2 regions of the Burkholderia sp. BCC1972 genome follow, and region 1 is predicted to be linked to the other one. Evidence: predicted binding sites of a transcription regulator. Region 1 holds the regulator's gene; the other holds the start of a gene.
The links. Region 1 encodes LexA, which represses DNA repair genes until DNA is damaged. Its sites were predicted from a motif close to ACTGTATNNNNATACAGT; they were not measured.
Positions count from the first base shown of each region.

Region 2: recA (recombinase RecA) is a predicted target of LexA. The motif match lies at 3,126-3,143, and genes of this name have one in related genera.

Region 1 covers NZ_CAJPGH010000015.1:150,328-157,791, forward strand. Annotated here, with positions in the region: gene U5798_RS21770 (sulfate/molybdate ABC transporter ATP-binding protein) at 1-799, opposite strand, end outside; gene cysW (sulfate ABC transporter permease subunit CysW) at 813-1,751, opposite strand; gene cysT (sulfate ABC transporter permease subunit CysT) at 1,748-2,641, opposite strand; gene U5798_RS21785 (sulfate ABC transporter substrate-binding protein) at 2,763-3,800, opposite strand; gene lexA (transcriptional repressor LexA) at 4,065-4,712, shown strand; gene U5798_RS21795 (hypothetical protein) at 4,738-5,073, shown strand; gene U5798_RS21800 (DUF2939 domain-containing protein) at 5,103-5,813, shown strand; gene U5798_RS21805 (universal stress protein) at 5,898-6,395, opposite strand; gene nodI (nodulation factor ABC transporter ATP-binding protein NodI) at 6,726-7,464, shown strand, end outside.
Region 2 covers NZ_CAJPGH010000016.1:39,922-47,385, reverse strand. Annotated here, with positions in the region: gene U5798_RS22275 (MFS transporter) at 1-512, opposite strand, end outside; gene U5798_RS22270 (sensor histidine kinase) at 739-2,286, opposite strand; gene U5798_RS22265 (response regulator transcription factor) at 2,303-3,031, opposite strand; gene recA (recombinase RecA) at 3,216-4,286, shown strand; gene recX (recombination regulator RecX) at 4,286-5,155, shown strand; gene U5798_RS22250 (DUF2889 domain-containing protein) at 5,301-5,909, shown strand; gene sucC (ADP-forming succinate--CoA ligase subunit beta) at 5,978-7,144, shown strand; gene sucD (succinate--CoA ligase subunit alpha) at 7,215-7,464, shown strand, end outside.

The sequences.
Region 1 (7,464 bases):
AATCGGCGTCGACCTCGATCGGCGCAGCCGCGCCCTCGGCGACGAAGCCGCGCCCGGCCACCGTGCCCGGCAGCCGGTTCGCCGCGCCGAGGAACTCGTACACGAATGCGCTTTGCGGATGATCGTAGACGTCCTGCGGGCTGCCGACCTGCTCGACGTGGCCGCGATTCAGCACGACGATGCGATCGGCGACTTCCAGCGCCTCTTCCTGGTCGTGCGTGACGAAGATCGTCGAGATGTGCAGGTCGTCGTGGAGCCTGCGCAGCCAGCCGCGCAGTTCCTTGCGGACCTTCGCGTCGAGCGCGCCGAACGGCTCGTCGAGCAGCAGCACCTTCGGCTCGACCGCGAGCGCGCGGGCGAGCGCGATGCGCTGGCGCTGGCCGCCCGACAGCTCGGACGGATAGCGCTGCGCGAGCCAGTCGAGCTGCACGAGCTTGAGCAATTCGTGCACCTTCTCGCGAATCGCGGCTTCCGACGGCCGCTCGCGGCGCGGCTTCACGCGCAGCCCGAACGCGACGTTCTCGAATACCGTCATGTGGCGGAACAGCGCGTAGTGCTGGAACACGAAGCCGACCTGGCGGTCGCGCGCGCCGACCGACGCGACGTCGAGCCCTTGCAGCACGACCTGGCCGGCGTCCGCGTGCTCGAGGCCCGCGATCACGCGCAGCAGCGTGGTCTTGCCGCACCCGGACGGCCCGAGCAGCGCGACCAGTTCGCCCGGCGGAAAGTCGAGCGACACGTTGTCGAGCGCCGTGAAATCGCCGAAGCGCTTCTGAAGGTTACGGACGGTGATACCCATTCTGGTTGCCTCTTTACGATTTCGACGAAACGGCGGGGCCGGCATGTGCGGGAACGGTGTCGCTCGCGCCGGCCAGTTCGGCGGCGAGATGACGCTCGGCGATCAGCTTCAGCGCGAGCGTGACGAGCGCGAGCAGCGCCAGCACCGACGCCACCGCGAACGCCGCCGCGAAGTTGTATTCGTTGTACAGGATCTCGACGTGCAGCGGCATCGTGTCGGTCTGGCCGCGGATATGGCCCGACACCACCGACACCGCGCCGAATTCGCCCATCGCGCGCGCATTGCACAGGATCACGCCGTACAGCAGGCCCCACTTCACGTTCGGCAGCGTCACGCGGCGGAAGATCTGCCAGCCCGACGCGCCGAGCACGCGCGCGGCTTCCTCCTCGTCGGTGCCTTGCGCCTGCATCAGCGGAATCAGCTCGCGCGCGACGAACGGGAACGTGACGAAGATCGTCGCGAGCACGATGCCCGGCACCGCGAAGATGATCTGCACGTCGTGATCCTGCAGCCACGGCCCGAGCCAACCCTGCGCGCCGAACAGCAGCACGTACACGAGGCCCGAGATCACCGGCGACACCGAGAACGGCAGGTCGATCAGCGTCGTGAGCAGCGCCTTGCCGCGGAATTCGAATTTCGCGATCGCCCACGACGCGCACACGCCGAACACGAGGTTCAGCGGCACGGCGATCACGGCGACGGTCAGCGTCAGCTTGATCGCCGACCACGCGTCGGGATCGGCCAGCGATTCGAGATAGAAGCCGACGCCCTTGCGCAGCGCCTCGACGAACACCGCGGCGAGCGGCACGACGAGGAAGAACGCGAGGAACGCCAGCGCGATGCCCGTGAGCAGCCAGCGCACGACGCGCGACTCGCTGACGGGGTCGAGCCGTTTCGCGGCGCGCACGGCCGGCGACGGGGTTTTCAGCACGACGGTGGCCTCCTGGCTCATTGCTGGCCTCCTGCTGCGACGGCGGTGACGGTGGCGGGCGCGGGGCCGCTTGCGCCCTTGCTCGTCCTGCGCTGCAGGTACCACTGCAGCGTGTTGATCAGCAGTAGCATCAGGAACGACACGACCAGCATCACGACCGCCAGCGCGGTCGCGCCCGCGTAGTCGTACTGTTCGAGCTTCGTGATGATCAGCAGCGACGTGATCTCGGATTTCATCGGTACGTTGCCGGCGATGAAGATCACCGAGCCGTATTCGCCGAGCGCACGCGCGAACGAGAGCGCGAAGCCGGTGAGGAGCGCCGGCAGCACGGCCGGCAGCACGACGCGGCGGAACGTCAGCCAGCGCGATGCGCCGAGGCACGCGGCCGCTTCTTCCTGCTCGCGCTCGAAATCCTCGAGCACCGGCTGCACGGTGCGCACCACGAACGGCAGCCCGATGAAGGTCAGCGCGACGAGCACGCCTGCCGGCGTGAACGCGATCTTGATGCCGAGCGGCGCGAGATACTGGCCGACCCAGCCGTTGGTCGCGTAGACGGCCGCGAGCGAGATGCCGGCGACCGACGTCGGCAGCGCGAACGGCAGGTCGACGATCGCATCGACGAGGCGCTTGAACGGGAACGTGTAGCGCACGAGCACCCACGCGACGAGGAAGCCGAACACGGCGTTGATCAGCGCGCCGCCGAGCGCGGCCGAGAACGTCAGCCGGTACGACGCGAGCACGCGCGGCGACGTGACGGCGGTGACGAACTGATCCCACGACAGCGTCGCGGTCTTCAGGAACGTGGCGGCGAGCGGAATCAGCACCACGAGGCTCAAATAGGCCACCGTGATGCCGAGTGTCACGCCGAAGCCAGGCAGCGCGCTCGGCTTGCGAAAGGTGTACGTCGTCATCGGATGCTCTTGCTGGGTCGATGCTGCTCACGGGTCCGACGCAAACGCCGGCGCAGTGCATCGCGCCGGCGAACCGTCGGGGATGCGGCGCGCTGCGTGGCGCGCCGCTGTCGTTATGGCGTTACTGCGGCTTGTAGATCGAGTCGAACACGCCGCCGTCCGCGAAATGCGTCTTCTGTGCGTTCGTCCAGCCGCCGAACGTGTCGTCGACCGTGTACAGCTTCAGCTTCGGGAACTGCTTCGTCAGTTCCGCCGGCACGTTCTTCGAGCGCGGCCGGTAGTAGTTGCGCGCCGCGATCTCCTGGCCCTGCGGGCTGTACAGGAAGTTCAGGTACGCTTCGGCCAGCTTGCGCGTGCCCTTCTTGTCGACCACCTTGTCGACCACCGCGACGGGCGGCTCGGCCAGGATGCTTACCGACGGCACGACGATCTCGAACTTGTCGGTACCGAACTCCTTCACCGACAGGAATGCCTCGTTTTCCCATGCGATCAGCACGTCGCCGATCCCGCGCTGCACGAAACTCGTCGTCGCGCCTCGCGCGCCCGAATCGAGCACGCCTGCGTTCTTGTAGAGCTTCGTGACGAATTCCTTCGCCGTCTGCTCGTTGCCGCCCGGCTTGTGCACTGCGTACGCCCATGCGGCCAGGTAGTTCCAGCGCGCGCCGCCCGACGTCTTCGGGTTCGGCGTGACGATCGAGATGCCCGGCTTGGTCAGGTCGTCCCAGTCCTTGATCCCCTTCGGATTGCCCTTGCGCACCAGGAACACGATCGTCGACGTGTACGGCGACGCGTTGTCGGGCAGACGCTTCTGCCAGTCCTTGTTCACGAGCCCCTTGTTCGCGATCGCATCGATGTCGTACGCGAGCGCCAGCGTGACGACGTCGGCCTGCAGGCCGTCGAGCACCGAGCGTGCCTGGGCGCCCGAGCCGCCGTGCGACTGCTTGAAGTTGACGGTCTCGCCCGTCTTCGCCTTCCACTCCTTGCCGAACGCCTGGTTGAAGTCCTGATACAGCTCGCGCGTCGGGTCGTACGACACGTTCAGGAACGTCGTATCGGCCTGGGCATGCGTCGCGACGCCCAGCGCCGCCGCCGCGCCCAGCGCGAGTGTTGCGATCAGGCGGCCCACTCCGCCCACCAGCCCCGTATTGCGCTTCGCCATCCTTGGTTCTCCAGTGTTGTCGGTATTGCGATGTCGGGCCAGTCTAACGAACGGGTTACATGATTAAAAATAATCGTTCCTTATTTTTTAATACTCAAAAGTGCTAACGCAGACGGGATGGATGGTTGCGGCAGATAAACCGCCGTCCGGACGTCGCGAAATCACGTCGGAACCGGCGCGATCGCGTCGAACCTCAAGTAACGCTTGAAATTCGCGAAGTACTGTATAAAAATACAGCTCACTGTCTATCCATACAGTTCAGCCATGACCAAACTCACCGCCCGTCAGCAGCAAGTGTTCGACTTGATCCGTCGCGCGATCGAGCGCTCCGGATTCCCGCCCACCCGCGCCGAGATCGCGGCCGAACTGGGCTTCAGCTCGCCGAATGCGGCCGAGGAGCACCTGCGTGCGCTGGCACGCAAGGGCGTGATCGAACTGGCTGCCGGCGCGTCGCGCGGCATCCGCCTGCTCGGCATCGAAGACGCCCCGCACCAGTTCACGCTGCCGCATGCCGGCCTGATGCAGCTGTCGCTGCCGCTCGTCGGCCGCGTCGCGGCCGGTAGCCCGATCCTTGCGCAGGAGCACATCTCGCAGCACTACGCGTGCGATCCCGCGCTGTTCACGAGCAAGCCCGACTACCTGCTGAAGGTGCGCGGCCTGTCGATGCGCGACGCCGGCATTCTCGACGGCGACCTCCTCGCCGTGCAGAAACGCACGGAAGCGAAGGACGGCCAGATCATCGTCGCGCGTCTGGGCGACGACGTCACGGTCAAGCGCCTGATGCGCCGGCCTGGCGGTCTCGAGCTGATCGCGGAGAACCCGGATTACGAAAACATCTTCGTCAAGGCCGGCAGCGCGGAATTCGCGCTGGAAGGCATCGCCGTCGGGCTGATCCGCTCGGGCGAACTCTGACATTCCGTCTCGCTAGGAGAACATCATGGAACGCCTTGCCCGCCTGCTGCCTTTCCGTCAATTCGGTCGCCTGCGCCATCTGCGCGGCCGTACGCCCTGCGCACCGCTGTCCGCGGCCGCGCCCGTGCAAGAAGAAGTCGCAGTCGAACGGCAGGCGTCCCTGCTGCCGTCGGCGCTTCCCGCGTTCGCGCGGGTATCGCTGAACGCCGGCCTGAATCATGCGGAACCCGCCCGCCGCGCGCCGGTACGCGTCTATCACGGCCGTTCGCGCCTGATCATGGTCGGCACGATCGATGCCGTATGCCGGATGATCGACCGCTGCATCGCCGAGGAACGATCGGCTACGCCTGGCGGTCTCTGATTGCGGAACATCCCCGCACCGGAGGCAACGTGACTGGATCTTCGGGCCGCGCATGGCGGCTCAAGCCCCTGCTGATCGTCGTGCTGGCCATCGCCGTCGTGTCGACGATCGGCTATGCGTACGCGTCACCGTACGTCGCGCTCGGTCGCCTGAAATCGGCGATCGACGCGCGCGATGCGCAGGCCATCAGCGAATATGTCGATTTCCCGTCGCTGCGCATCAGCCTGAAGCAGCAGGTCACGGAAGAGTTGATGCGCCGGATCGACGCGGTGAAGAAGAACAATCCGTTCGCGGTGATCGGCGCGCTGATCGGGTCCGCACTGGTCGGGCCGCTGGTCGATGCGTACGCGACACCGGACGGCGTGGCCGCGCTGATGAGCGGAATGCCGCCGCGCGGCAATCCCGGCGAGCGCCCGCCCGAATGGTCGAATCAGCCGCAAGGCAATGCACCGGCCGACACACCAGCGGCACCGCCGGCGAGCCCGGCACCGGCAAGCGCTGCCGCTCCGGGCAACAACGCGGCAACTGCGTCATCCCCGGCACCCACCCCTGCCGCACCGGCCAGCGCGAACGATGCAACGCATTCGCCGCATCAGCAGCAAACCAGTGCGGGATACCGGAATTTCGATGAATTCGTCGTGACGTACCAGCGCAGCGCCGACGGCACGCGCTATGCGGCGATATTCCACCGCTTCGGACTGTTCTCGTGGAAATTGTCCGCGATCGACCTGCACGCGTAACAGCGGCGCGGGTCCCGCGCCGCTGATGCGGCACGGCGCCTGACCGGCGCGCATCGCCGGTCGGGCCGTCATCGAATCATTCGATCATTTGCCGTTCGCCATGGCGGCTTCGCGCTCGCGTGCGATTTCTTCCTTCTGCTCCTGTGCCGACGAACACGCCACCAGGATGCTGCAATTCACGCGATCGAGCAGTTGCGTATTGCCCGACCCCATCCACCATCTCGACAGCCCGCTGCGGCACCTGTGGCCGACGACGACGAGGTCGGCCTTCAGCTCCGTCGCGAGATTCGCGATTTCGTCGATCGGATAGCCGAATGCGAAATGGCCTTCGGCCTGCACGCCGCGCTCGCGCAGCCAGTTCACGCCTTCCTGCAGGATCTCCCGCGCGGTTTCCTCGAAGCGCCCGCACGCGACATCGGTCAGCAGGCCTGCGCTTTGCGCAATGCTCGAACGCATGTCGACGACCGACAGCAAGTGCGTTTCAGCCTTCAGGTCCATTGCGAGATTGGCACCGCAGCGCAGTGCCTTGCGCCCTTCGAGCGTGCCGTCGTAGCACAGCAAAATCTTGTTGTAGCTAGCCATGAAACCTCCCTATCGCGACAACGAGCCTACGCATTCATCATGGTGCGCCGCAATTCAGGACGCAAGGGATGGAAAACGCTGATTCGCCCCGCTCGGCCCGTGCGCGATGATGCAGTGCACGATCGGTGCGCGCATGCATCGCACCGTGCAGGCATGCCCTGAAGAGACGCAGCCGATGCACTAGAATGGCCCGTTCGTACTCCAGCGGGCCATCACTACGCAGGCGCCGCGCGCTTCGGTCATGCTCGTGTGACACGCATTCGCGCGATCCGTTCGCCAGCCGGCCGCGCATCGGGCAGCCAGGTGCCCGCTTACAACGACAACATGCCCATGTCCGTCACACCGATCGAGTTTCGCAACGTCGAAAAGCGCTATGGCGACAAGGTCGTCGTCAACGGCCTGTCCTTCAACGTGCAGGCCGGCGAATGCTACGGTCTGCTCGGGCCGAACGGCGCAGGCAAGACCACCACGCTGAAAATGCTGCTCGGCCTCGCGCACCCCGATGCCGGCACCATTTCCCTGTGCGGCGAACCGGTTCCATCGCGTGCGCGGCATGCACGCCAGCGCGTCGGCGTCGTCCCGCAGTTCGACAATCTCGACCCCGACTTCACCGTGCGCGAGAACCTGCTCGTGTTCAGCCGCTATTTCGGCATGTCGGCACAGGCTGCGCGCGCACTCGTACAGCCGCTGCTCGAATTCGCGAAGCTCGAGAGCAAGGCCGATGCGAAGGTCGGCGAACTGTCGGGCGGCATGCGACGCCGTCTCACGCTCGCCCGCGCGCTCGTCAACGATCCCGACGTGCTGGTGCTCGACGAGCCGACGACCGGCCTCGATCCGCAGGCACGGCACCTGATGTGGGAGCGGTTGCGCTCGCTGCTCGCGCGCGGCAAGACGATCCTGATCACCACGCACTTCATGGAAGAAGCCGAACGCCTGTGCGACCGGCTGTGCGTGATCGAGGAAGGTCGCAAGATCGCCGAAGGCGCGCCGCACGCGCTGATCGAATCGGAGATCGGCTGCGACGTGATCGAGATCTACGGGCCGGATCCGGCCGCCCTGCGCGACGAGT
Region 2 (7,464 bases), on a different contig from region 1:
AACAGGCCGAGCGTGGCGGTCGTCTGGATCCACGCGGTGTAGAAGCCGCGACGGTTCGCCGGCGCATGTTCGGCGACGTAGGTCGCCGCACCGCCGTACTCGCCGCCGAGCGCGAGGCCCTGCAGCAGCCGCATCGCGATGAAGATCACGGGCGCGGCGATGCCGATCGACGCGTAGCCGGGCAGGAAGCCGACCACGAACGTCGAGACGCCCATGATCACGATCGTCACGAGGAACGTGTGCTTGCGGCCGACGAGGTCGCCGAGCCGGCCGAACACGATCGCGCCGAACGGCCGCACCGCGAAGCCGGCGGCGAAGCCGAGCAGCGTGAAGATGAAAGCGGCGGTCGGATTGACGCCGGAGAAGAAGCTCTTGCTGATGTAGGCCGCGAGCGAGCCGGCCAGGTAAAAGTCGTACCACTCGAACACGGTGCCGAGCGACGACGCGAAGATCACCTTCTTCTCTTCGCCCGTCATCGGCGAGTGCGAAATTTGCCCGCCTAACGTTGCCATGAATCGTCTCCAAGTCCCTTGATATAGATGTGCGGCCGCCTTGGGTGGGCGGGCCTGTCGACGATTATTGGCACGGAAACTTACGGCGGACTGACTCGCGCGCACAAAACGACTGCACGTTAACCCGCGCCGAATCGTCCGCTTCTCGTGTTGATTGTGCTTCGAACGTCCGGTAAATCGCCGGTTTCGACGCATTTTCGCCACACGGCGGCGGCGCGTGTCAGGGTTAATCCGGGGCCGTACCGGCCAGCGGCAGGCTGACGCGCACGAGCGTGCCGGCGAGGCGCGGCGCCTGCTGGTAGACGTGATCGTCGAGCGTCAGCGTGCCGCCGTGCTGCGTCGCGATCTCGCGCACGATCGCGAGCCCGAGGCCGCTGCCGTCGCCCTCGCGGCCGAGGATCCGGTAGAAGCGCTCGACGACGCGCTCGCGTTCGGCGGCCGGGATGCCGGGGCCCGTATCCTCGACTTCGAGATGCGCGAACCGTGCGGCCGGGTCGGCCTGCACGCGCACGGTGATGCGGCCGCCTTCGGGCGTGTAGCGGATCGCGTTGTCGATCAGGTTGCCGAGCATCTCGCGCAGCATCACCGGATTGCCGTCGACGTCGAGCGGCGCATCGTCCGGCGGCCCTTCGTAGCCGAGGTCCATCCGCTTCGCGAGCGCGGCCTGCACCCAGTCGCGCACCGCGCGCCGCGCGAGCGCGGCGATCTCGACCGGCTCGAACGTGAGCCCGCTCGCGCGGTTCTCGGCGCGCGCGAGCGCCAGCAGCTGCGTGACGAGCCGCGCGGCCTGCTCGGAGCTCGTCGCGATCTGTTCGAGCGAGCGCTGCACGTCGGGCGGGACCGGGTGGCGCAGCGCGAACTCGGCCTGCGTGCGCAGGCCCGCGAGCGGCGTCTTCATCTGGTGCGCGGCGTCGGCGATGAAGCGCTTCTGCAGCGCCATGTTCTGTTCGAGGCGCGCGAGCAGGTCGTTGAACGACGTGACGAGCGGCTCGATCTCGGGCGGCGCGCGCTGCGCCTCGACGGGCGACAGGTCGTCGGGCCGCCGCGCGCGGATGTGCGCCTGCAGCGCATTGAGCGGCGCGAGCCCGCGCGACAGCCCGAACCACACGAGCAGGATCGCGAGCGGCAGGATCACGAATTGCGGCAGGATCACGCCCTTGATGATGTCGTTCGCGAGCGCGTTGCGCTTGTCGAGCGTCTCGCCGACCTGCACGAGCACGGGCTGCGTGTCGCCCGATTGCGGCAGTGCGACCGTCGTATATGCGACGCGCACGTCGTTGCCGCGCAGCAGGTCGTCGCGGAACACGACGACGCCCGGCGGCGGGCGGTCCTCGTCGCGCGGCAGCGGCATGTCGGCTTCGCCCGCGACCAGTTCGCCGCGGGTGCCGAGCACCTGGAAGTAAACACTGTCGACGTTGTCGGCGCGCAGGAAGTCGCGCGTCTGTTCCGGCAGCGTCAGCTCGGCCACGCCGTTCACCGGATGAATCTGCCGGGCGAGCACGTACGCATTGGTTTCGAGCGCACGGTCGAACGGACTGTTCGCGATCGTCTTCGCGACGAGGTAGGTGACGGCGATGCTCATCGGCCACAGCAGCAGCAGCGGCGCGAGCATCCAGTCGAGGATCTCGCCGAACAGCGAGCGCGGGCGCGGCGCCTCGGGCGATTCGGTTTCGTCGGGCGGCGCGAACGGGTTTTCGTAGCGCGCGTCGCGCGCATCGTCGGCGGCCGACGACGGCGCGCCGGTCGGGTGGCGGGAGTGGGCCGGCGTGGCCATCGCGGCGACGCCGGTGTCAGCGCAGCGGCGTGCCGGCCACCGCGGGCTGGGGCGCTGCCGTGTCGGCCGGCGCGGCGGGCGCGACCTTCTCGAGGCAATAGCCGAGGCCGCGCACGGTCGAGATCCGCACGCCGCTCGGTTCGATCTTCTTGCGCAGCCGGTGCACGTAGACCTCGATCGCGTTGTTGCTGACTTCCTCGCCCCATTCGCACAGGTGATCGACGAGCTGTTCTTTCGACACGAGCCGGCCGATCCGCTGCAGCAGCACTTCGAGCAGCCCGAGTTCGCGCGCGGAGAGATCGAGCACGTGGTCGTTCGCATACGCGATGCGGCCGACCTGGTCGAACGCGAGCGAGCCGTGGCGCACGACGGTCGGGCCGCCGCCCGCGCCGCGCCGGGTCAGCGCGCGCACGCGCGCCTCGAGCTCGTTGAGCGCGAACGGCTTGGCCATGTAGTCGTCGGCGCCGAGGTCGAGCCCCTTCACGCGTTCGTCGACGCTGTCGGCGGCGGTCAGGATCAGCACGGGGAGGTTGGAGTTGCGCGCGCGCAGGCGCTTGAGCACCTCGAGCCCGGACATTTTCGGCAGGCCGAGATCGAGGATCAGCAGGTCGAAAGTCTGCATCGACAGCGCCGTGTCGGCATCGACGCCGCTCTTCACGTGGTCGACGGCATAGCCCGATTGGCGGAGTGACCGGGTGAGGCCGTCCGCGAGTATGCTGTCATCTTCGGCGATGAGGATTCGCATGTTGCTGACCGATGGCCGGCGGGGCGTTTGCGCCGGTGCGGCTGTCTCCGGAGTGATTCGTGTACAACGCCCGCATTGCGGGCTTGCATAAAACACTGTTTTTTTATACAGTGTCTGCATTCGGCGGCGCTTGAAAGCGGGCGCGCCTTTCACAGACGCTGCTCATCATAGCAAAGGACGATTCATGGAAGATAGCAAGAAGGGCTCCGGGATGACCGCCGAGAAGAGCAAGGCGCTGGCGGCCGCACTCGCGCAGATCGAGAAGCAGTTCGGCAAAGGGTCGATCATGCGGATGGGCGACGGCGAGGCGACCGAGAATATCCAGGTCGTCTCCACGGGCTCGCTGGGTCTTGATATCGCACTGGGCGTCGGCGGCCTGCCGCGCGGCCGGGTGGTCGAGATCTACGGTCCGGAATCGTCGGGTAAAACCACGCTCACGCTGCAGGTCATCGCCGAACTGCAGAAGCTGGGCGGCACCGCAGCGTTCATCGACGCCGAGCACGCGCTCGACGTTCAATATGCAGCGAAGCTCGGCGTGAACGTGCCGGAGCTGCTGATCTCGCAGCCGGACACCGGCGAGCAGGCGCTCGAAATCACCGACGCGCTGGTGCGCTCGGGCTCGATCGACATGATCGTCATCGACTCGGTCGCGGCGCTCGTGCCGAAGGCCGAAATCGAAGGCGAGATGGGCGATTCGCTGCCGGGTCTGCAGGCCCGCCTGATGTCGCAGGCGCTGCGCAAGCTGACCGGCACGATCAAGCGCACGAACTGCCTCGTGATCTTCATCAACCAGATCCGGATGAAGATCGGCGTGATGTTCGGCAACCCGGAAACCACGACGGGCGGCAACGCGCTGAAGTTCTATTCGTCGGTGCGTCTCGACATCCGCCGGATCGGCTCGATCAAGAAGAACGACGAGGTGATCGGCAACGAAACCCGCGTGAAGGTCGTCAAGAACAAGGTGTCGCCGCCGTTCCGCGAAGCGATCTTCGACATCCTGTATGGCGAAGGCATTTCGCGCCAGGGCGAGATCATCGATCTCGGCGTGCAGGCGAAGATCGTCGACAAGGCGGGCGCCTGGTACAGCTACAACGGCGAGAAGATCGGCCAGGGCAAGGACAACGCGCGTGAATTCCTGCGCGAGAATCCGGAAATCGCGCGCGAGATCGAAAACCGCATCCGCGAATCGCTCGGCGTCGTCAGCATGCCCGATGGCGTAGCCAACGAAGCCGAGGCGCTGGACGAAGAAGAGTGATGGTGGCGCGCCGAGGTCAGGCTGGCGAGCCGGTGGAGAGCGATGCGCCCGAAGCGGCCGGTCGCTCCGGCCGGCGAGCCGGATCCTCGGGCGCCGACCGGCGGAGCGCAGGCAGTCATGCCGCGAACCGCACCGCGACGAGGGCATCCGACGATGCCCTCGTTTCGTTTGAGATTGTCGCGCCGGACGATCCGTTCGACGACGACGAATCGTTCGACGCGCACGACCGCTCCCGCCGTCGCGTGTCCGGTGTCAGCTTCCCCGGCGATCGCGCAGCCGATGCGTCGGCGCCGGCAACGGAAGACGTCTATACACGCAGCAGCCAGCATCCGCGCCGCACGCGCCGTGCATCCGGCGCTGCTTCCAGTCCTTCATCCGGCGACACGCCGGGCGCTACCGAACGCAAGTCGTCGAAACCGCCACGGTCATTGAAGGGCCGCGCGCTCGGCTATCTGTCGAGGCGTGAATACAGTCGCGCGGAGCTCGCGCGCAAGCTCGCGCCTTACGTCGGCGAAGACGCATCCGTCGAACCGGTGCTCGATGCGCTGGAGCAGGAAGGCTGGCTGTCCGACGCACGCTTCGCCGAGAGCCTCGTGCATCGCCGCGCGTCGCGTGTCGGCGCCGCGCGCATCGTCAGCGAGCTGAAGCGTCATGCAGTCGGCGACACGCTCGTCGAGGAGGTGAACGCCCAGCTGCGCGAGACCGAATGGGCCCGCGCGCAGGCCGTCTGGCGCAAGAAATTCGGTGCACTGCCGCAAACGCCGGCCGAGCGTGCGAAGCAGGCGCGCTTTCTCGCCGCGCGCGGCTTCTCGAGCGCGACCATCGTGAAGTTGCTGAAGGTCGGCGACGATTTTCCGATCGACGACTGACCGGCCGGTCGCGCGCGTGGCGCGCGATTTTGCTGCAATGCAACTGCCTCCGGACAGGCGGGAATACCCGCCGTCGCGTCAAACTGTCTCAAATACCCAATATGCTAAAATCCGTGGGTTTTCCTCTTCGGCCTCAACCTCCAGCATGCCGCTATCCGAGCCCGTGCCCCGTCAGTTGCGACATCGACGCGCAATCCGAGCGGAAGCTTACGAGCGCGGCGACGGCTTGTGGGACATCGAAGCCTGCCTGACCGACCACAAGCCGCGCGATGTCGCGCTTGCGTCGGGCATCCGGCCCCAAGGCCTGCCGATCCACGAACTCTGGCTGCGCGTGACTATCGATCGTGAACTCAATGTCGTCGACGCCGAAGCGTCTTCGGAATGGGTGCCCTATCCCGGTCACTGTCAATCCGCCCCTCCTGCCTACCGGGCCCTCATCGGGCTCAATCTCTTCCGCAATTTCCGCCGCAACGCGAACCGGCTGCTCGCCGGCGTCGCAGGCTGCTCCCATCTCACCGAACTGTGCGCCGTGCTGCCGACGGCAGCGATCCAGGCGTTCGCCGGTGACGTGTGGAACGTGCGCGAGGAGGGCGGCGAAGGGCCGGATCACGACGGCGCGCACGCCGAACCGCCTTTCCAGCTCGGCCGTTGCCGCGCGCTGCGGTTCGACGGCGAGGTCGTGCGGCAGTACTACCCGCGCTGGTATGGCCCGATTCGGCCGGATATGCCCGGTGATGGCAGCACGAAGGAATGAACGGAAATCATTCGAAGAAGCGTCTTAAGCGACTTTTCATCCAACTCTCAGACTGAAGGGAATCACGCATGAAGATTCACGAGTACCAGGGTAAGGAAATCCTGCGGAAATTCGGAGTCGCGGTACCGCGCGGCAAGCCGGCGTTCTCGGTTGACGAAGCCGTCAAGGTGGCGGAAGAGCTCGGCGGCCCGGTATGGGTCGTGAAGGCTCAGATCCACGCGGGTGGCCGTGGCAAGGGCGGCGGCGTGAAGGTGGCGAAGTCGATCGAGCAGGTCCGCGAATACGCGAACCAGATCCTCGGCATGCAGCTCGTCACGCACCAGACCGGTCCGGAAGGCCAGAAGGTCAACCGCCTGATGATCGAAGAAGGCGCCGACATCAAGCAGGAACTGTATGTCAGCCTCGTCGTCGACCGCATCTCGCAGAAGATCGTGCTGATGGGTTCGAGCGAAGGCGGCATGGACATCGAAGAAGTCGCCGAAAAGCACCCGGAGCTGATCCACAAGGTCATCGTCGAGCCGTCGACGGGCCTGCTGGACGCGCAGGCCGACGACCTCGCCGCGAAGATCGGCGTGCCGGCTGCTTCGATTCCGCAAGCACGCGCGATCCTGCAAGGCCTGTACAAGGCATTCTGGGAAACCGACGCATCGCTGGCTGAAATCAACCCGCTGAACGTCTCCGGCGACGGCAAGGTCATCGCACTCGACGCGAAGTTCAACTTCGACTCGAACGCGCTGTTCCGCCATCCGGAAATCGTCGCGTACCGCGATCTGGACGAAGAAGATCCGGCTGAAATCGAAGCGTCGAAGTTCGATCTCGCGTACATCTCGCTCGACGGCAACATCGGCTGTCTCGTGAACGGCGCAGGCCTCGCGATGGCGACGATGGACACGATCAAGCTGTTCGGCGGCGAGCCGGCGAACTTCCTGGACGTCGGCGGTGGCGCGACGACCGAGAAGGTCACGGAAGCGTTCAAGCTGATGCTGAAGAACCCGGATCTGAAGGCGATCCTCGTGAACATCTTCGGCGGCATCATGCGCTGCGACGTGATCGCGGAAGGCGTGATCGCCGGTTCGAAGGCCGTGAACCTGAACGTGCCGCTCGTCGTGCGCATGAAGGGCACGAACGAGGACCTCGGCAAGAAGATGCTGGCCGATTCGGGCCTGCCGATCATCTCGGCGGACAGCATGGAAGAAGCTGCGCAGAAGGTCGTCGCGGCAGCCGCAGGCAAGTAAAGCGCGCGCTAATGAACACGCATGGCGGCGCGGTTCATACGCGACGCCAATCGAACAGAGGTCAAAATACATGTCGATTCTGATCAACAAGGACACGAAGGTCATCACGCAGGGCATTACCGGCAAAACCGGTCAGTTCCATACGCGCGCCTGCCGTGAGTACGCAAACGGCCGCGAAGCATTCGTCGCGGGCGTGAACCCGAAGAAGGCCGGCGAAGACTTCGAAGGCATTCCGATCTACGCAAGCGTCAAGGAAGCGAAGGCAGAAACCGGCGCGACCGTGTCGGTCATCTACGTTCCGCCGGCAGGCGCAGCCGCTG